Regions from separate parts of the Tepidibacillus sp. HK-1 genome, predicted to be linked through region 2. Evidence: predicted binding sites of a transcription regulator. Region 2 holds the regulator's gene; the other holds the start of a gene.
The links. Region 2 encodes CtsR, which represses protease genes until heat stress. Its sites were predicted from a motif close to ATGGTCAATAAAGGTCAAACA; they were not measured.

Region 1: clpP (ATP-dependent Clp endopeptidase proteolytic subunit ClpP) is a predicted target of CtsR. The motif match lies at 6,004-6,024, and genes of this name have one in related genera.

Annotation. Positions count from the first base shown of each region.
Region 1 covers NZ_BDGM02000004.1:134,774-143,676, forward strand. The annotation lists gene BEN26_RS03265 (alpha-amylase family glycosyl hydrolase) at 1-835, shown strand, start outside; gene rapZ (RNase adapter RapZ) at 920-1,798, shown strand; gene BEN26_RS03275 (gluconeogenesis factor YvcK family protein) at 1,808-2,773, shown strand; gene whiA (DNA-binding protein WhiA) at 2,822-3,760, shown strand; gene BEN26_RS03285 (HPr family phosphocarrier protein) at 3,816-4,073, shown strand; gene cysK (cysteine synthase A) at 4,247-5,170, shown strand; gene clpP (ATP-dependent Clp endopeptidase proteolytic subunit ClpP) at 5,338-5,934, opposite strand; tRNA gene BEN26_RS03300 (tRNA-Arg) at 6,226-6,304, opposite strand; gene rpoN (RNA polymerase factor sigma-54) at 6,364-7,692, shown strand; gene BEN26_RS03310 (sugar-binding transcriptional regulator) at 7,838-8,836, shown strand.
Region 2 covers NZ_BDGM02000019.1:46-8,948, forward strand. The annotation lists partial or broken rRNA gene rrf (5S ribosomal RNA) at 1-64, shown strand, start outside; gene BEN26_RS10325 (HAD family hydrolase) at 380-1,042, shown strand; gene BEN26_RS10330 (CtsR family transcriptional regulator) at 1,253-1,714, shown strand; gene mcsA (protein-arginine kinase activator protein McsA) at 1,730-2,257, shown strand; gene mcsB (protein-arginine kinase McsB) at 2,264-3,325, shown strand; gene BEN26_RS10345 (ATP-dependent Clp protease ATP-binding subunit) at 3,345-5,762, shown strand; gene radA (DNA repair protein RadA) at 5,880-7,244, shown strand; gene disA (DNA integrity scanning diadenylate cyclase DisA) at 7,248-8,327, shown strand; gene BEN26_RS10360 (phosphatidylserine decarboxylase family protein) at 8,347-8,903, shown strand, end outside.

The DNA of each region.
Region 1 (8,903 bases), on a different contig from region 2:
GCAAGAATTTCGCAAGGAAATGCAACAAGCTAAGCAGGATGTTTTCCTTGTGGGAGAAGTATGGGCACCAGCAACAGTTGTTGCACCTTATTTAAAAGATGGCCTACATTCTGCCTTTGATTTTGATTTATCAAGTAAAATCATTTCTTCTGTTCAAATGGAGGATGATGCAGGGATTGTTACTTATCTCGAACGCGTAAGAAAGTATTACCAAAGTAAATCTAAAGACTATATTGATTCTACTTTCCTTACGAACCATGATATGGATAGAGTGATGAGTCAATTAAATGGAAATGTTGAGCATGCAAAAATGGCAGCCTCTATTCTATTAACCTTACCGGGAACACCTTTCATCTACTATGGTGAAGAAATTGGCATGCAAGGAAAAAAACCAGATGAATATATTCGTGAGCCAATGCAATGGTATAACGCTCAAGAGGGCAAAGGCCAAACTAATTGGGAGAGATCCTTTTATAATACAGGGGAAGATGCACCATCTGTTGAAACCCAATTAAATGATCAGAATTCACTATTAAATCATTATAAAACGATGATCCATTTACGTAGGTCCTATGATGTACTAATCAAAGGGGAAGTAGAAGAAGTTAATGTCAGTGAAAAAGGAATCGTTGCATTTAAACGATCCCTCAATGAAGATTCGATGTTAATGATTCACAATATAAGCAAGGAACCAAAATCCTTAACACTTACGGGAAAAGAAGCTGAATACAAAAAAGCCTTATTCATGAGTGATTCTTCAACAAAGGTAAAGGATAAAGATCATCAAGTAGAGATTGAATTACCTGCATACAGTTCACTGATTTTGGTAAAATGATTCTCTTAGTTTTCAATTGGCGAAAAAAACATTATAATATATAAATTAAGTCGAATTTTTTTTAATTAAGGGATGTGACTCTAAATGGGTGAATCTCGACCTCTTCATTTAATTATTATTACTGGTATGTCAGGTGCTGGGAAAACGGTAGCCATCCAAAGTTTGGAAGATTTGGGTTTTTACTGTGTGGATAATCTACCCCCTGTTTTAATACCTAAGTTTGTTGACTTAATGGTGCAATCAGGTGGAAAAATCAATCGTGCTGCACTGGTGATTGACCTAAGAGGTAGAGAATTTTTCGAAACCTTATCTGATGCACTAGAAGCTTTAGAGCAATCTGATAAACTGTATTATCAAATTTTGTTTTTAGATGCAGATGATAAAACATTGGTCAGAAGGTATAAGGAAACGAGACGCCGCCACCCGCTATCAAATGAATCATCACCAATTGAAGGGATAACGGCTGAACGTAAACTGTTAGACGAGTTAAAGGGGAAAGCAAGTCAAATTATTGATACAAGTCTTTTAAAACCCAGCGAATTAAAAGAGAAAATGATCACAAGATTTTCTGACATTGACCAAAATCGGTTTAGTGTAAACATGATGTCGTTTGGTTTTAAATATGGTGTGCCAATTGATGCTGATCTGATCTTTGACGTTCGTTTTTTAGCAAATCCCCATTATATCGATTCCCTTCGTCCGCAAACAGGTTTAGATCAACCGGTTTATGATTATGTGATGAAGTGGCCTGAAACAAAAGAGTTTTTAAATAAACTGATGGATTTATTAACCTTCCTAGTTCCTAAATACCAACAAGAGGGAAAAAGTCAGGTTGTGATCGGAATTGGCTGTACTGGTGGTAAGCATCGTTCTGTGGCCATCACAGAATACATTGCGAAGTTTTTACAATCCGAATGGCATGTAAGTACAAATCATCGAGACATAGAGAAGGATCGTAAATAGAGGTGTGAAATGGGAGAATTACAACCTAAGGTAGTCGTGATTGGTGGAGGAACCGGCCTATCTGTGATGTTAAGAGGTTTAAAAAAACAAAACTTAGACTTAACAGCAGTCGTAACCGTCGCTGATGATGGAGGAAGTTCTGGAAAGTTAAGATCAGAATTAAATATGCTTCCTCCGGGAGATATTCGTAACGTTTTGATTGCGCTAGCAAATACTGAGCCTTTACTAGAAAAATTATTGCAGCATCGTTTTCAACAAGGTGAGGGGCTAGCTGGACATAGTTTAGGCAATTTATTGATTGCAGCGATGCAAGAAATAACTGGGGATTTTGTATTGGCTATTAAGGAACTAAGTCGTGTTTTAGCTGTAAAAGGACAGGTTTTACCTGCAACCCTGCAAAAGGTCCATTTATCTGCAGAATTAACAGATGGAACTATCATAAATGGGGAATCTAATATACCATTAGCCGCACAAAATCGAGGGATTAAGCGAGTTTTTATCAATCCTACTGATGTAAAACCGTTAGAAGATGCGATATTGGCTATTCAGCAAGCAGATGCTGTCGTCATCGGGCCTGGAAGCTTATATACGAGTGTTATTCCGAATCTTTTGGTTAATGGCATAAAGGAAGAAGTTCTTTCAACGAAAGCTAAAAAAATATATATTTGTAATGTAATGACTCAACCTGGTGAGACAGATCATTATTCTGCCGTTGATCATGTGAATGCGATTGAAGAACATGTTGGCCAAAAATTTATCGATTATGTTATCGTTAATGAAGGGGAAATCTCTGAAGAGATTAAGCAACAATATCGGGCAGAGAATGCAATTCCAGTGGCTTCTGATAAACAACTTCTTACACAAGCAGGTTATCGTGTCGTTGCAGAATCTTTTGTTAATTATCATACCTATTTAAGACATGATGCTGAGAAACTTAGCAAAAGTATTATAAAAATCTTGCATCATCAAATATAACGACGTAATTAAATTGGCAATTGAGGATTCAGGATTGAGGTGGTCACAATGTCCTTTGCCGCCGAAACAAAAAAAGAATTAACCTATGTAAATGGTGAAGATGATTCTTGCATGATTGCTGAACTATCCGCTCTTGTTAGAATGAACGGTAGTGTTCAATTAACGAATCAAAAGGTTGTATTGGATATTTTGACCGAAAATGCTGCAATTGCAAGAAAAATTTATTCGATGATTAAACAAATCTTTCACCTTCATGCTGAATTATTGGTTCGAAAAAAAATGAGATTGAAAAAGAACAACATTTATGTGGTTAGAGTTCCTCAGCAAGTAGAAATGGTGCTAAAAAAGTTAGCGATTGTAGAAGAGGGATTCTCCTTTTATCCCGGTATTAAGCGTGAGATTATCCAAAATGAATGTTGTAAGCGATCTTATTTGCGAGGTGCTTTTCTTGCAGGTGGATCTCTGAATCATCCTGAAAGTGCCTCTTATCATCTAGAGATTTCCTCTAGCTATCAAGAGCATATTGAAGATTTGTGCCAACTAGCGAATGAATTCGACTTAAATGCAAAGTGGATTGAAAGAAAAAAGGGTTATTTTATGTACATTAAAGAAGGGGAGAAAATAACGGAGTTTTTAAATATTATTGGCGCACATCAAGCTTTGTTCAAATTCGAGGATATACGTATTGTAAAAGATATGAGAAATTCCGTAAATCGTCTTGTAAATTGCGAAACAGCCAATTTAAACAAAACAGTTGGTGCAGCAATGAGACAAATAGAGAATATTCGATTGATCGATAAAATAATGGGACTTGAAAACCTTCCCACAAAATTAAAGGAGGTAGCCGAAGTTCGATTACAATATCCAGAATTAAACCTTGCTGAACTGGGATATCTTATTCCTAGTGGAAAAGTAAGTAAGTCAGGAATCAATCATCGTTTAAGAAAAATAGAAGAAATTGCAAATAAACTTAAAGCAGATTTGTAATATTTTTGTAATTCCATGTATAATATAGAAAATGGATCTAATTGGAGGGATTTTTGTGATATCTAAAAAAGTAACAGTTCAATTAAAGACGGGTTTACATGCAAGACCTGCAGCATTATTTGTTCAGGAAGCAAATAAGTTTTCCTCAGATATTTTCGTAGAAAAAGAAGATAAGAAAGTAAATGCAAAAAGTATTATGGGAATTATGAGCTTGGCCATTAACAGTGGTTCAGAAATCACGATTATTGCCGATGGTTCCGATGAAGAGCAAGCTGTAGAAAACTTAGCGACTTTATTAAGTAAAGAAAGCTAAGGTATTAAAAATGTAATGAGCTGTGATGAAATCGTCATAGCTCATTTTTCATATCCATGGGATCCACGAAAGTTTTCGGATTGTGCTTCCAAGGAGGTCATGAAATTGACATAGAATCATAGAAGTCTTACTATACTAATAACCTCAAACTATAAAAAAGGAGACTTGTAAACGTGAATGTTGTAAAAAATATCTCGGAATTGATTGGGAACACTCCAATAGTTAAATTGCAGCATGTTGGAGATGACGATGCCAATATTTTTGTTAAATTAGAATCTTTTAACCCTGGTGGAAGTGTAAAAGATCGGATTGCTCTACAAATGATCGAAGATGCCGAAGCAGAAGGAAAAATCAAACCGGGAGATACGATTATTGAAGCTACCAGTGGGAATACGGGAATTGGTGCAGCAATGGTTGCTGCTGCAAAAGGATATCGTGCTATATTTGTGATGCCAGATACGATGAGTATAGAAAGAAGAAATTTGTTACGCGCGTATGGTGCGAAGTTGGTGCTTACCCCTGGGGCAGAAGGAATGAAAGGGGCCATAACAAAGGCAAACGAATTGGTTAAAAAACATGGGTATTTTCTACTTAGGCAATTTGAAAATCCTTCCAATCCAAAAGCTCATCGATTAAATACTGCCCAAGAAATTTATTCGCAAATGGATGGCAAAATTGATGGGTTTGTTGCTGGGATTGGAACAGGTGGAACCATTACAGGAGTTGGGGAAGTCTTAAAGGAAAAGAATCCAACTATACATATAGTAGCAGTTGAACCAACAGATTCTCCAGTTTTATCTGGAGGAAATCCCGGTCCACATAAGCTTCAAGGGATAGGTGCTGGTTTTATACCTGATACTTTAAATACTGCAATCTATGATGAGATCATTCAAGTGACAACAGAACAAGCCTTTAATACAGCAAGAGAAATAGCACGAACTGAAGGGATCTTGATAGGAATCTCTTCTGGTGCCGCAGTCTATGCAGCAAAACAAGTTGCAAAGCGTCTTGGCAAAGGGAAAAATATCGTTGTGATTGCACCAGACACTGGAGAAAGGTACTTAAGTACACCATTATTTAATTTTGAAAATGAATAGATGAACATAAAAAAAGTGCCACATGAAAATAACCTGTGGCGCTTTCCTCTATCATTTCGGGGTTTGTATATTCCATAAGCAGCGACTTTTGGGAGTGTATTTCTTACCTTATTTTTCATTAAGAGAAATACACGGACAACGGAGCGCGTTGGAATATATAAACCCTTTTACTTTAATTTCGGAATGGTGGTAATGATGTCATCAATTAGACCATATTCTTTGGCTTGTTCAGCAGTTAAGAAATTATCACGGTCTGTATCTCTTTCCACTTTTTTTAGAGGTTGACCTGTACGTTCTGCCAAAATCTCATTTAATTTTTTCTTCATCTCGATGATTCGTTTTGCGTGGATTTCAATATCACTTGCTTGCCCTTGGGTACCACCTAAAGGCTGATGAATCATCACTTCTGCATTTGGTAAAGCATAACGTTTGCCTTTTGCACCTGCAGTTAATAGGAAGGCTCCCATTGATGCTGCCATACCAATGGCTACTGTGGATACGTCTGGTTTAATAAATTGCATCGTATCATAAATAGCCATACCTGCTGTAATCGATCCACCAGGGCTATTGATATATAAATTAATATCTTTTTCAGGATCTTCAGCATTCAAAAACAGAAGTTGGGCAACAACTGAGTTTGCTACCGCATCATCAATTGGACTTCCTAAGAAGATAATTCGATCTTTTAATAATCTGGAATAGATATCGTAGGCTCTTTCCCCACGGTTTGTTTGTTCAATGACATAAGGAATAAAGTAACTCATAATCTAAAGTCCTCCTCTCAATGAATCATTATCAATAAAATATGCTCAACCTATTCATATCATACCTCAATGGTCAAAAAAGGTCAAACAATAAGTTTCAATCATTTTCCTTCACTTAGTTTACCCGTTTTCTGTTAAAATAAACTTAGGTAGTATTTTTGAATACGTTTTTAAAAAAGGAAAATAAAAAAACCTTCCATTGAAGGTTTGAATTAATAATGGTGCACTTAACAGTACTACAATTTTCTTCGAACAATGATGTACAATCGACGTAGTGCGAAGAATTGTCAATGGTGCGCTCGAAGGGACTCGAACCCCCGCAAAACCTGGCTCCGGAGGCCAGTGCTCTATCCAACTGAGCTACGAGCGCAAATGCAAATTATATTATACCTTTATAAAGTAAATAAATCAAGATAGTAGGGGATCATCATGCAACTAGGTTATGGTTTATACCAACAACAAACTCAAAAGTTAATCATGACACCTGAATTGCGTCAAGCGATCACGATCCTGCAATTTCCAGCCATAGAATTAACAGAATATCTACATCAACAAATTGTAGAAAACCCTGTTTTTGATATAGAAGATAAAGAAATGGAACGCTACGAGTTTTTTTACCAAAACAGCCGTAAATCATTTGGTGTTATGAAGGCTGATGAGGAGGAGTTTAATATTTGGGATCGCATTGCGACTCCTACAGCTACTTTAGAAGAATATTTGTTAGAACAAGCGCGCTTTTTAGCGATTGACAATAGACAATTTCACATTTTGAAATTTATTATTGGTAATTTAGATGATTCTGGGTATTTAACAATTCCATTAATTGATTTAGCCAAACAACTTCAAGTAAATCTATCTGAAATTGAACAAGCTCTAACTCTACTCCATTCTTTAGAACCTCTAGGTGTGGGGGCAAGAAATTTACAAGAGAACCTGTTACTCCAATTAAAGAAGATGGATCCGATTGATGAGAAAGCGATTAGAATAGTTAGTCATCATCTAACTGACTTAGGAGAGAAAAGGTTTCAAAAAATCGCACAAGCCCTTGGGATTAGTTTGCTTGAGGTGCAACAATGTGCTGATTTTATTAAAACATTAAATCCTTCACCAGCCTATGGTTTTCAAAATGGAACAGCTCGATATATCCTTCCTGATATTACAATTGAAAAGATAGAGGGGGAATATATCGTCATTGTAAATGATACCTTAGTACCAAGGCTTAAAATTAACTCATACTACAGGCAATACATTCAAACTCATGGGCAAGAAGGAGAAGCAAGTAAATATATATTAGACAAACTTAATGCAGCAGAATGGTTAGTTAAAAGTATTGAACAGAGGCGTAATACTTTATATAAAGTAACAAATGCCATTTTAAAATATCAAAGGCAGTTTTTTGAAACGAAACAGTTAAAACCTTTAACATTAAAAACAATTGCAGAAGAAATTGGTGTCCATGAATCTACAGTAAGTAGAGCTACCAATCAAAAATATGTTCAGACCCCGATTGGTATTTTTGAGCTAAAATATTTCTTTAATACTGGGGTAACAACAAGTAGTGGTGAAGTGACATCCGCTGAAAATGTTAAGAAATTAATAAAGAAAGTGGTCGAGAGGGAAAATAAACAAAAACCACTATCTGACCAAAAAATTGTGGAGTTATTACAACAAGAAGGGATTGAAATTTCAAGAAGGACAGTAGCCAAATATCGGGATGAACTAGGTATCTTGTCTTCTTCAAAACGTAAAAGATTTTGAAAATGGGGTTGCGATTTTATTCATTTCTCGTTATGATTATATAAGGGAAGTGAATTTTTTTTGGAGTCTGCGGGACATAATATGTAAAGGTGGGACTATTTTAGACCAAAGGGGAGTATTCGTCTTGGATTTATTACAACTCCAAATGAAATTAGTACCAGATGTACTTGAAATAATGCAAAAACGTTATAAGGTTCTACATCATATATCCTTGATGCAACCGATAGGAAGACGAAGTTTGTCTCAATCTTTAGGTTTTACTGAACGAATATTGAGAGCCGAAATTGATTTTTTGAAACAACAAGGTTTAATCGATGTAGAAACAAGTGGCATGAAAGTAAGTCAAGAAGGATACGAAGTTCTAGAAGAAGTATCCCCATATATCAAAAATTTATTTGGTCTTTATCAATTGGAACAGCAATTAAAAGAAAAATTGCAGCTTCCTGAAGTGGTTGTTATTTCAGGGAACGCAGATGAAGACGAATTGGTTAAAAAAGAAATGGGAAGAGCTGCTGCTCAGCTTATTCGACAATTGGTAAATGAAAAGGATATTGTGGCTTTAACCGGAGGATCAACAATTGCGGAGGTCGCTTATATGATGCCTGAACAACCGCCATTGCCTTCTGTCTTATTTGTTCCTGCGCGAGGAGGAATGGGAGAGAATCACGAGTACCTAGCAAATACCTTGGTATCGACTATGGCAAAAAAAACCAACGGTTCTTATCGTTTACTCCATGTGCCAGAACAATTAAGTGAAAGTACTTATCATTCTTTAATGAATGAGGATTATGTAAAGGAATTACTCAGTGTTATACGTTCTTCAAGAATGGTTATTCACGGGATAGGGCAAGCTAACACTATGGCAATTCGGCGAAATGTACCAAAGGAAATTCTAGATTTACTAGAAGAAAAACATGCCGTAGGTGAAGCTTTTGGTTATTACTTTGATCAAGAAGGTAAAATTGTCTATAAAATGAAAACCATTGGTCTTACCCTAGATGATCTACAGCATATTCCTCACATGATTGCTGTTGCTGGTGGTAAAAGTAAAGCCAATCCCATTCTTTCTGTACTTAGACATAATTTAAAACCCATTTTAGTAACTGATGAGGGAGCAGCTAGAGAGATTTTACAACAAATATAAGTTGCATTTAAACATTTTAGTTTTTTGCTTGCTTGCTTGCTTGTTTATTTGAAACTTTACTTTTCAT
Region 2 (8,903 bases):
TAAGCCCTCCAGCGCCGATGGTACTTGGACCGAAGGGTCCTGGGAGAGTAGGACGTTGCCAGGCAATAAAAAAAGCTAACCATGTGGTTAGCTTTTTTTATTGGCTTTGTTAAAAGATAAGAAAGTATAACTTTCTTGCACTTGTCATTTAGGGGTTTGTATATTCCATAAGTTGCGACTTTCAAAAGTGCCCTTCTCTCCTTAATCTTTATTCATAGAAGGGCACGGATGACGGAGCACGATGGAATATACAACCTTTTCTTATGAAAGTCGAAGAAAGTTATTGTGTTTTGAAAGCTAGGGGAGTAAAAAACGTTAAGTTGTTATATAATGAGAAATAATAAATGCACTTTTCTTCTTTAAGAAAGGAGTATATAAATTGAACAATGAAGTGGATACTATCATCTTTGATTTTGATGGAACATTATTTCAGACAGAAAAATTAGTGATTCCATCATTTGAGAAAACCTTTGCAAGATTGGAAGCTGAAGGGTATTACATAGGGAAAAAATTTAGTGAAGAGGAATTATTATCTGTTATAGGAAAGACATTAGAAGATATATGGCAAACATTATTACCTCATCTTTCCTTAGAAGCACATAAAAAAGCAAATGATTATATGCTCCATTATGAGATTGAGGGAGTAAGCGAAGGATACGGAGCTTTATACCCTCAAGTCATTGAGACTTTATTACAATTAAAAAATCAAGGTTATCGGTTGTTTGTTGCCAGTAATGGGCTAGAAACATATATTAAAGAACTTGCAAAAGCTTTTCGTATTGATCATTATTTTGAAGCAATGTATAGTGCTGGCGAATTTGAAACAAAGAGCAAAAATGATTTAGTAAAAAAACTGGTTCAAGATTATTCGATTGAAAATGGAGTAATGGTAGGAGATCGACAATCTGATGTTGAAGCAGGTAAAACGAATAAGCTTTTTGTGATTGGATGTGATTTTGGCTTTTCATCTAAGGATGAATTAAAAAATGCAGATGTGGTCATTCAATCCTTTGATCAAATTTTGGCAGTGTTGAATGGCTAGAATCAATCAAACAAGTGAAGGGTGTAAAAGAAGTATATCTTGGTTAAAATACAGAGTAGTATTCTGCTCTGTTTTTTTTATATAACCAATGCTTCAAAGATGAAAAGTTCGAGTAACTTTTAGGGAATTGGCAAAATACAAAATAGATATTATAATATAAATAAAGGTCAAAGTTAGTCAAAGTCAATTTTATTTCGATTGGAGGATAGAATGAGGAATATATCTGACATCATTGAACAATTTTTAAAAACCGCTCTTGAATTTAGTGACGACGGGGTTATTGAAGTTCAAAGAAGTGAACTAGCAGAAAAATTCCAAGTTGTTCCCTCCCAAATTAACTATGTAATCAGTACCCGTTTTTCACTAGAAAAAGGATTTTCTGTTGAAAGTAAAAGAGGTGGTGGAGGTTACATTAGGATAAAAAAGTTAGAAATTGAATCAAACGATTCTTTTTATAAGGCTTTAAATAAATTGATAGGGTCAGAAATTGCTCAATCACAAGCGATTACTATAATAGAAAGATTAAAAGAAGAAAAGATTATTAATGAAAATGAGTATTCCATCATAAAATCAATTATTAGTAGAGAAGTACTAAGTTTACCATTACCAATACGTGATCAAATCCGTTCAAATATACTAAAGGCAACATTAAGGGTTATTTTTTCGAAATAGAAGGAGGGAAGTTGAATGCTTTGCGAAAATTGTGGGGAAAAACCAGCAACACTTCACTTTACCAAAATTATAAATGGACAAAAGAACGAAATGCATTTATGTGAGCAATGTGCAAAGGAAAAAGGAGAAATCATACCTACTGATACAAATGTTTTTTCATTTCCCCAGTTACTATCAGGATTATTAAATTTTGACCAAATGGTACATGGTCATTCTCCAAATACATCTATGGATCCTTTACGTTGTAAAAATTGCGGTTTAACTTTTAATCAATTCAAAAAAACGGGTAAGTTTGGATGTAGTGACTGTTACCAATATTTTGAGCCTCAATTGGAACCCATTTTTAGACGAATCCATGGCAATAGTCAGCATAGTGGCAAAGTTCCTACTCGTACAGGGGGAAAAATAAAATTAAAGAAGGAACTTCGAGAATTAAAGGATCAACTTCAAAAAAAGATAGCTTTAGAGGAATTTGAAGAAGCGGCAAAAATTAGGGATAAAATTAAAGAACTTGAGCTCAAACTTACGGAAAGACGGGGTTGAGGCGAAATGTCATTAGATCGATTTTTAAGAAATCCAATAAGTGAATGGATGAGTGGTGCTGGACCTGAATCAGATATTGTGATCAGTAGTCGATTACGTTTAGCAAGAAATTTAAGAAATCATCCTTTCCCTTTGTTAGAAACTGATTCTGAAGCGCGAGCAGTAGTTGATGAAATCAGTAGGGCTTTGAACCAAGAAGCAATAAAGAAAATTAGTAAATTTGAATTAATTGAAATAGAACATTTAAGTGAGCTACAAAGAAGGGTTCTGGTAGAAAAACATTTAATCAGTCCAAATCTAGCTCATGAATCCCGTAGAGGGGCTGTATCGCTAAGTGAAAATGAAGCAATTAGTATTATGATCAATGAGGAAGACCATCTTAGGATTCAATGTTTATATCCGGGATTTCAAATTTATGAGGCTTGGAAAATGGCAAATCAAATAGATGATTTATTAGAGCAAAAGCTTGAATATGCTTTTGATGAGAAAAGAGGTTACTTGACCAGTTGCCCAACAAATGTAGGTACAGGAATTAGAGCATCTGTTATGCTTCATTTGCCGGCATTGGTTATAACGGGACAAATCAACCGAATCATCTCTGCTATTACTCAAGTAGGATTAACCGTTAGAGGGATATATGGTGAGGGAAGTGAAGCACTAGGTAATCTATTTCAGATATCCAATCAGATTACCTTAGGACAAACGGAAGAGGATATTATTGATAATTTACAAGGGGTCGTTAACCAAATTATCGACCATGAAAGACAATTTAGAAAAAACTTGCTTCTGGAATCTAAAACAAAGTTAGAAGATAGGGTTGGAAGATCCTATGGTATTTTATCTTATGCAAAAATAATGGATTCTAAGGAAGCAATGCAACGATTGTCAGATGTAAGGCTAGGAATAGATTTGGCGATGATTAAAGGTGTTTCATCAACAATATTAAATGAATTGATGGTATTGACTCAACCAGGTTTTCTACAATTGGATGCCGGTGATGTCCTAACACCAGAGGAAAGAGATGTGCGTAGAGCTACAATCATTAGAGAAAGATTGACTAAAAGGTAAAAAGAAGGAGGAAAAAATCATGATGTTCGGACGCTTTACTGAAAGATCACAAAAGGTTTTAGCATTAGCTCAAGAAGAGGCAGTTAGACTTGGGCATTATAATATAGGAACTGAACATATTTTATTAGGGTTAGTTAAAGAGGGAGAAGGAATTGCGGCAAAAGCTTTGCAATCTTTAAATATCAGCTTAGAAAAAGTTCAAGCTGAAGTTGAGTCCTTAATAGGTAAAGGCCAAGGGAAACCTATGACCATTTCCTATACGCCTAGAGCAAAGAAAGTAATAGAGTTATCAATGGACGAAGCTAGGAAATTGGGACATACTTATGTGGGAACTGAGCATATCTTATTAGGGCTTATCCGTGAAGGAGAAGGCGTAGCAGCAAGGGTACTAAATAATTTAGGTGTTAGCTTAAATAAAGCTAGGCAACAAGTATTGCAATTACTTGGAAACACAGAGGCGGTTTCATCGCATCAGCCGCATCACGCTAACCATAATACCCCAACTTTAGATTCTTTAGCGAGAGACCTTACTTTTATTGCGAAAAATGGTGAATTAGACCCTGTGATTGGTAGAGAAAAGGAAATTGAACGTGTGATTCAAGTATTAAGTCGAAGAACAAAAAATAACCCAGTTCTGATTGGAGAACCTGGAGTTGGGAAAACAGCAATTGCAGAAGGGTTGGCTCAGAGAATCGTAAATAATGAGATTCCTGAAACATTAAGGGATAAAAGAGTGATGTCACTAGACATGGGGACTTTAGTAGCCGGAACAAAATATCGTGGTGAGTTTGAGGATCGGCTAAAAAAGGTAATGGAGGAAATTCGACAAGCCGGTAATATCATTCTATTTATCGATGAACTTCATACGCTAATAGGAGCAGGTGGAGCAGAAGGGGCTATTGATGCCTCAAATATTCTAAAACCTGCCTTAGCTAGAGGTGAGCTGCAAGCAATCGGTGCAACAACTTTGGATGAGTATCGTAAATATATTGAAAAAGACGCTGCGTTAGAGCGTCGTTTTCAACCCATTATGGTTGATCCACCAACTGTTGAAGAAACAATACAAATCTTAAAAGGATTAAGAGATCGCTATGAAGCACATCATCGGGTGAAAATTTCTGATGAAGCAATTGAACAAGCGGTGAAATTATCTGATCGATATATCACTGATCGTTTCTTACCAGACAAAGCAATTGATTTGATTGATGAAGCTGCTTCAAAAGTTCGCCTTCATAGCTATACAGTCCCACCAAATTTAAAAGAATTAGAGGAAAAATTAGCCGAAATCAAAAAGGAAAAGGATTCTGCTGTACAGAGTCAGGAATTTGAAAAGGCAGCTTCTTTAAGGGATAGAGAACAACAACTAAAAGAAGAATTAGAAGTAACCAAAAATAAATGGAAGGAACAGCAGGGACGTACAGACACAGAGGTCTCTATTGATGATATTTCTCATGTGGTTGCTAGCTGGACAGGGATTCCTGTAACAAAAATGGCTGAAGAAGAGACAGAACGATTATTAAAAATGGAATCGATATTACATGAAAGAGTTATCGGTCAAGAAGAAGCAGTTAAGGCAATTTCTAGAGCGATTCGAAGAGCAAGAGCAGGACTTAAAGATCCTAAAAGACCTATTGGTTCATTTATTTTCCTTGGACCAACAGGGGTTGGAAAGACTGAATTAGCAAGAGCATTAGCTGAAGCGATGTTTGGCGATGAGAATGCAGTCATTCGTATTGATATGTCGGAATATATGGAAAAACATGCAACCTCTCGTTTAATTGGGGCACCTCCAGGATATGTTGGTTATGAAGAAGGTGGGCAATTAACTGAAAAGGTTAGAAGAAAGCCATACTCCGTCGTTTTACTTGATGAAATAGAAAAAGCTCATCCAGAAGTCTTTAATATTCTATTGCAAGTTTTAGAAGATGGTCGTTTAACAGATGGTAAAGGAAGAATGGTTGATTTTAAAAACACAGTAGTGATTATGACATCCAATGTTGGCGCCGAGATGATTAAGAAAGACACTGGATTAGGATTTACAACGAGAACAGCAGAAGATGATTATAAAAATATGAAGAATCGAGTTATGAGTGAGTTAAAACGTAACTTTAGACCTGAGTTCTTGAACAGAATTGATGAAGTGATTGTTTTCCATGCACTTTCAAAAGAGGATATTAAGGAAATTGTTACTCTTATGGCCAATCAGTTGCGTGAAAGGTTAAAAGAACAAGGAATTGATTTTATACTAAATGAAGGAGCGAAAGAGTTCTTAGCAAAAGAAGGATATGATCCTAATTTTGGTGCTCGACCTTTGCGTAGAGCCATTCAAAAGCATATCGAAGATAAACTTTCTGAGGAACTTTTAAAAGGAAATATTAAGAAAGGTGACGTTGTAACGATAGATGTTGAAAATGATGCTTTAGTCGTTAAAAAGTAATTTTTTTAAAAGTGTTATGAGGACTCTATTTAAGGGGTCCTTTTCTCTTATCGTTGTAGTTCGTAATTAAATACGGTATGATATATAAATAGTAGATATAAAAATGGGGAAATTTAGATGAGTAAAATAAAAAGTAAATATATATGCCAAGAATGTGGATATGAAAGCCCAAAATGGATGGGAAAATGTCCAGGTTGTCATCAATGGAATACTATGGTAGAGGAAATAGAACAGAAAACATCTAGTCCAAATCGTTTACAAATTTCCTGGTCTTCCTCCCCACAATCAATATCTGGAATAAATGTTGAAGAAGAGCCAAGAATAAATACAAATATAGAAGAATTAAATCGTGTTTTAGGTGGAGGAATTGTACCAGGTTCCCTAATCTTGGTTGGTGGAGATCCTGGTATAGGAAAATCCACTTTATTGTTACAATCATCGCAAAGCATTGCTCGTTCAGGAAACCGTGTCTTGTATGTTTCGGGTGAAGAGTCAGTGAAACAGACGAAATTGCGAGCAGAACGTTTAGGGGTTCATGCAGAAGAGTTATGGGTATTAACTGAAAATCAATTAGAACAAATTGAAGCTCATATAGACAAGACCAATCCTATGATCGTTATTATTGATTCGATTCAAACAGTTTATCATCCACAGATCACTTCAGCCCCAGGAAGCGTAGCACAAGTTCGTGAATCGACAGCACACCTAATGAGGATTGCCAAATCAAAAGGTATCGCCATTTTTATTGTTGGTCATGTCACAAAACAAGGAGAAATTGCCGGACCCAGATTATTAGAACATATGGTAGACACTGTTTTATATTTTGAAGGGGAAAGACATCATACCTATCGAATTCTAAGGGCAGTCAAAAATCGTTTCGGATCCACCAATGAAATGGGTATATTCGAAATGAAGGAGGAAGGTCTAATCGAGGTTAAAAATCCTTCCGAATTATTTTTATCTGAGCGTCCAATGGGAGTCGCAGGTTCTTCTGTTGTTGCAAGTATGGAAGGGACTAGACCTGTGCTAGTAGAGGTACAGGCTTTATTATCACCTACTAGCTTTGTAACTCCTAGAAGAATGGCTACTGGGGTCGACCAACAACGTGTGGCTTTAATTATGGCAGTTTTAGAAAAAAGGTTAGGTATGTTTTTGCAAAATCAGGATGCTTTTGTTAATATCGCTGGAGGGGTAAAAATAGGAGAGCCTGCCATTGATCTCTCAATAGCAGTAAGTATCGCTTCTAGCTTTAGGGACAGAGCGGTTCAGTCACATGACGTATATATAGGTGAAATTGGTTTAACTGGTGAGGTAAGAGGGGTATCAAGAATTGAGCAAAGAGTTCTTGAAGCTAAAAAATTAGGCTTTAATCGGATTATCATACCCTTTAATAATATAAAAGGCTGGAATATTCCTTCAGGGGTCGAAGTGCTTGGGGTTAAAACCATTGCGGAAGCTCTAGATATTGCTTTGGGAGGGTAAGGCATGACTAAAGAGATAAAAAGAGAAGAATTTATGAGCAGTGTTTTAAAATTAGTTGCACCTGGAACCCCCTTTAGAGAAGGGTTAGAAAATGTTCTTAGGGCAAAAACTGGCGGGTTGATTGTCGTTGGATATAGTAATGAAGTAATGGATATCGTAGATGGGGGATTTTCCATCAATTGTGACTTTACGCCTGCCCACCTATACGAATTGGCGAAAATGGATGGAGCGATTATTTTAAGTGATGATTTGAAAAGGATTTTATTTGCTAACACCCATTTAAATCCCGATACTGCTATTTCTTCAAGTGAAACAGGAATAAGGCATCGAACAGCGGAAAGGGTTGCAAAACAAACAGGCCATTTGGTCATTTCTATTTCACAAAGAAGAAATGTCATCACCTTATATCAAGGTAATTATCGTTATGCTTTAAAAGATATTGGTGTTATTTTAACGAAAGCAAATCAAGCGATACAAACACTAGAAAAATATAAATCTGTTTTGGATCAGGCTCTTACGAATTTATCAGCTATGGAATTCGAAGAATTAGTCACTTTAAATGATGTTGTATTGGTCATACAAAGAATTGAAATGGTTCAGCGAATAAAATCTGAAATTGAGCGATTTATCAATGAATTAGGAACAGAAGGTCGTTTGATTAGCATGCAGCTTGAAGAATTGGTAGCAAATATTGAAAATGAAGCGTACCGTTTAATGAAAGACTACCATAAAGAGCAAAATGAAGAAGAAGTTAAACGTGTCTTAACTGAGTTAAAGAAATTAACTCCAGATGAATTATTGGAAAGCCAAAATATTGTTCGTTTACTTGGATATACAGGTAACATCAATATTCAAGAAGAACCTGTTTCTCCTAGAGGTTTCCGTATATTAAGTCGAATTCCAAAGTTGCCAAGTCCAATTATTAACAATTTAGTAGAGCAATTTTCTCAATTATCAAGAGTGATGATGGCAACAATTGAAGAATTAGATGATGTTGATGGAATTGGTGAGGTTCGAGCTAGGGCGATTAAAGAAGGACTCAAGCGAATCCAGGAACAAGTCTTCATTGATCGACATATTTAAACTCTATTGAGGTGAGATTGTGAAACATCATGCTTTGATTAAGGAAGGACTACCTACACTTGGTATTCTTTTGATCTTAACTGGCGTCTTATATGAAATCCAATCTTGGTTATCATTGATTGGGATTGGTCTTATCTTATTTGTTCTTTACTTTTTTAGGGATCCTAAGCGAGAATCACCTATCAATGATGAATTAGCCATCATGGCTCCTGCAGATGGGGTGATTACAGATATTCGTGAAATTGAAGAAACATCATTCATGAAGCAGAGGGCTATCTGCATAAGTATTTTTATGAGCCCATTAGATGTTCATATCAATCGTAGTCCAATTTCAGGTGAAGTTAAATTTATAGAGTACAAAAAAGGCAAATTTATCCCTGCCACAAGACCTGAAAGCCATGTAGTAAACGAAAAAAATTTTATAGGGATAGAAAATGAAAAAATGAAGGTACTCGTTGTTCAAATCGCTGGAATTATGGCAAGGCGAATTGTAAATTGGTCAAAATTAGGGCAAAAAATTAAAAAGGGTGATAAAATAGGAATGATTAAATTTAGTTCTGGAACACAACTTTATTT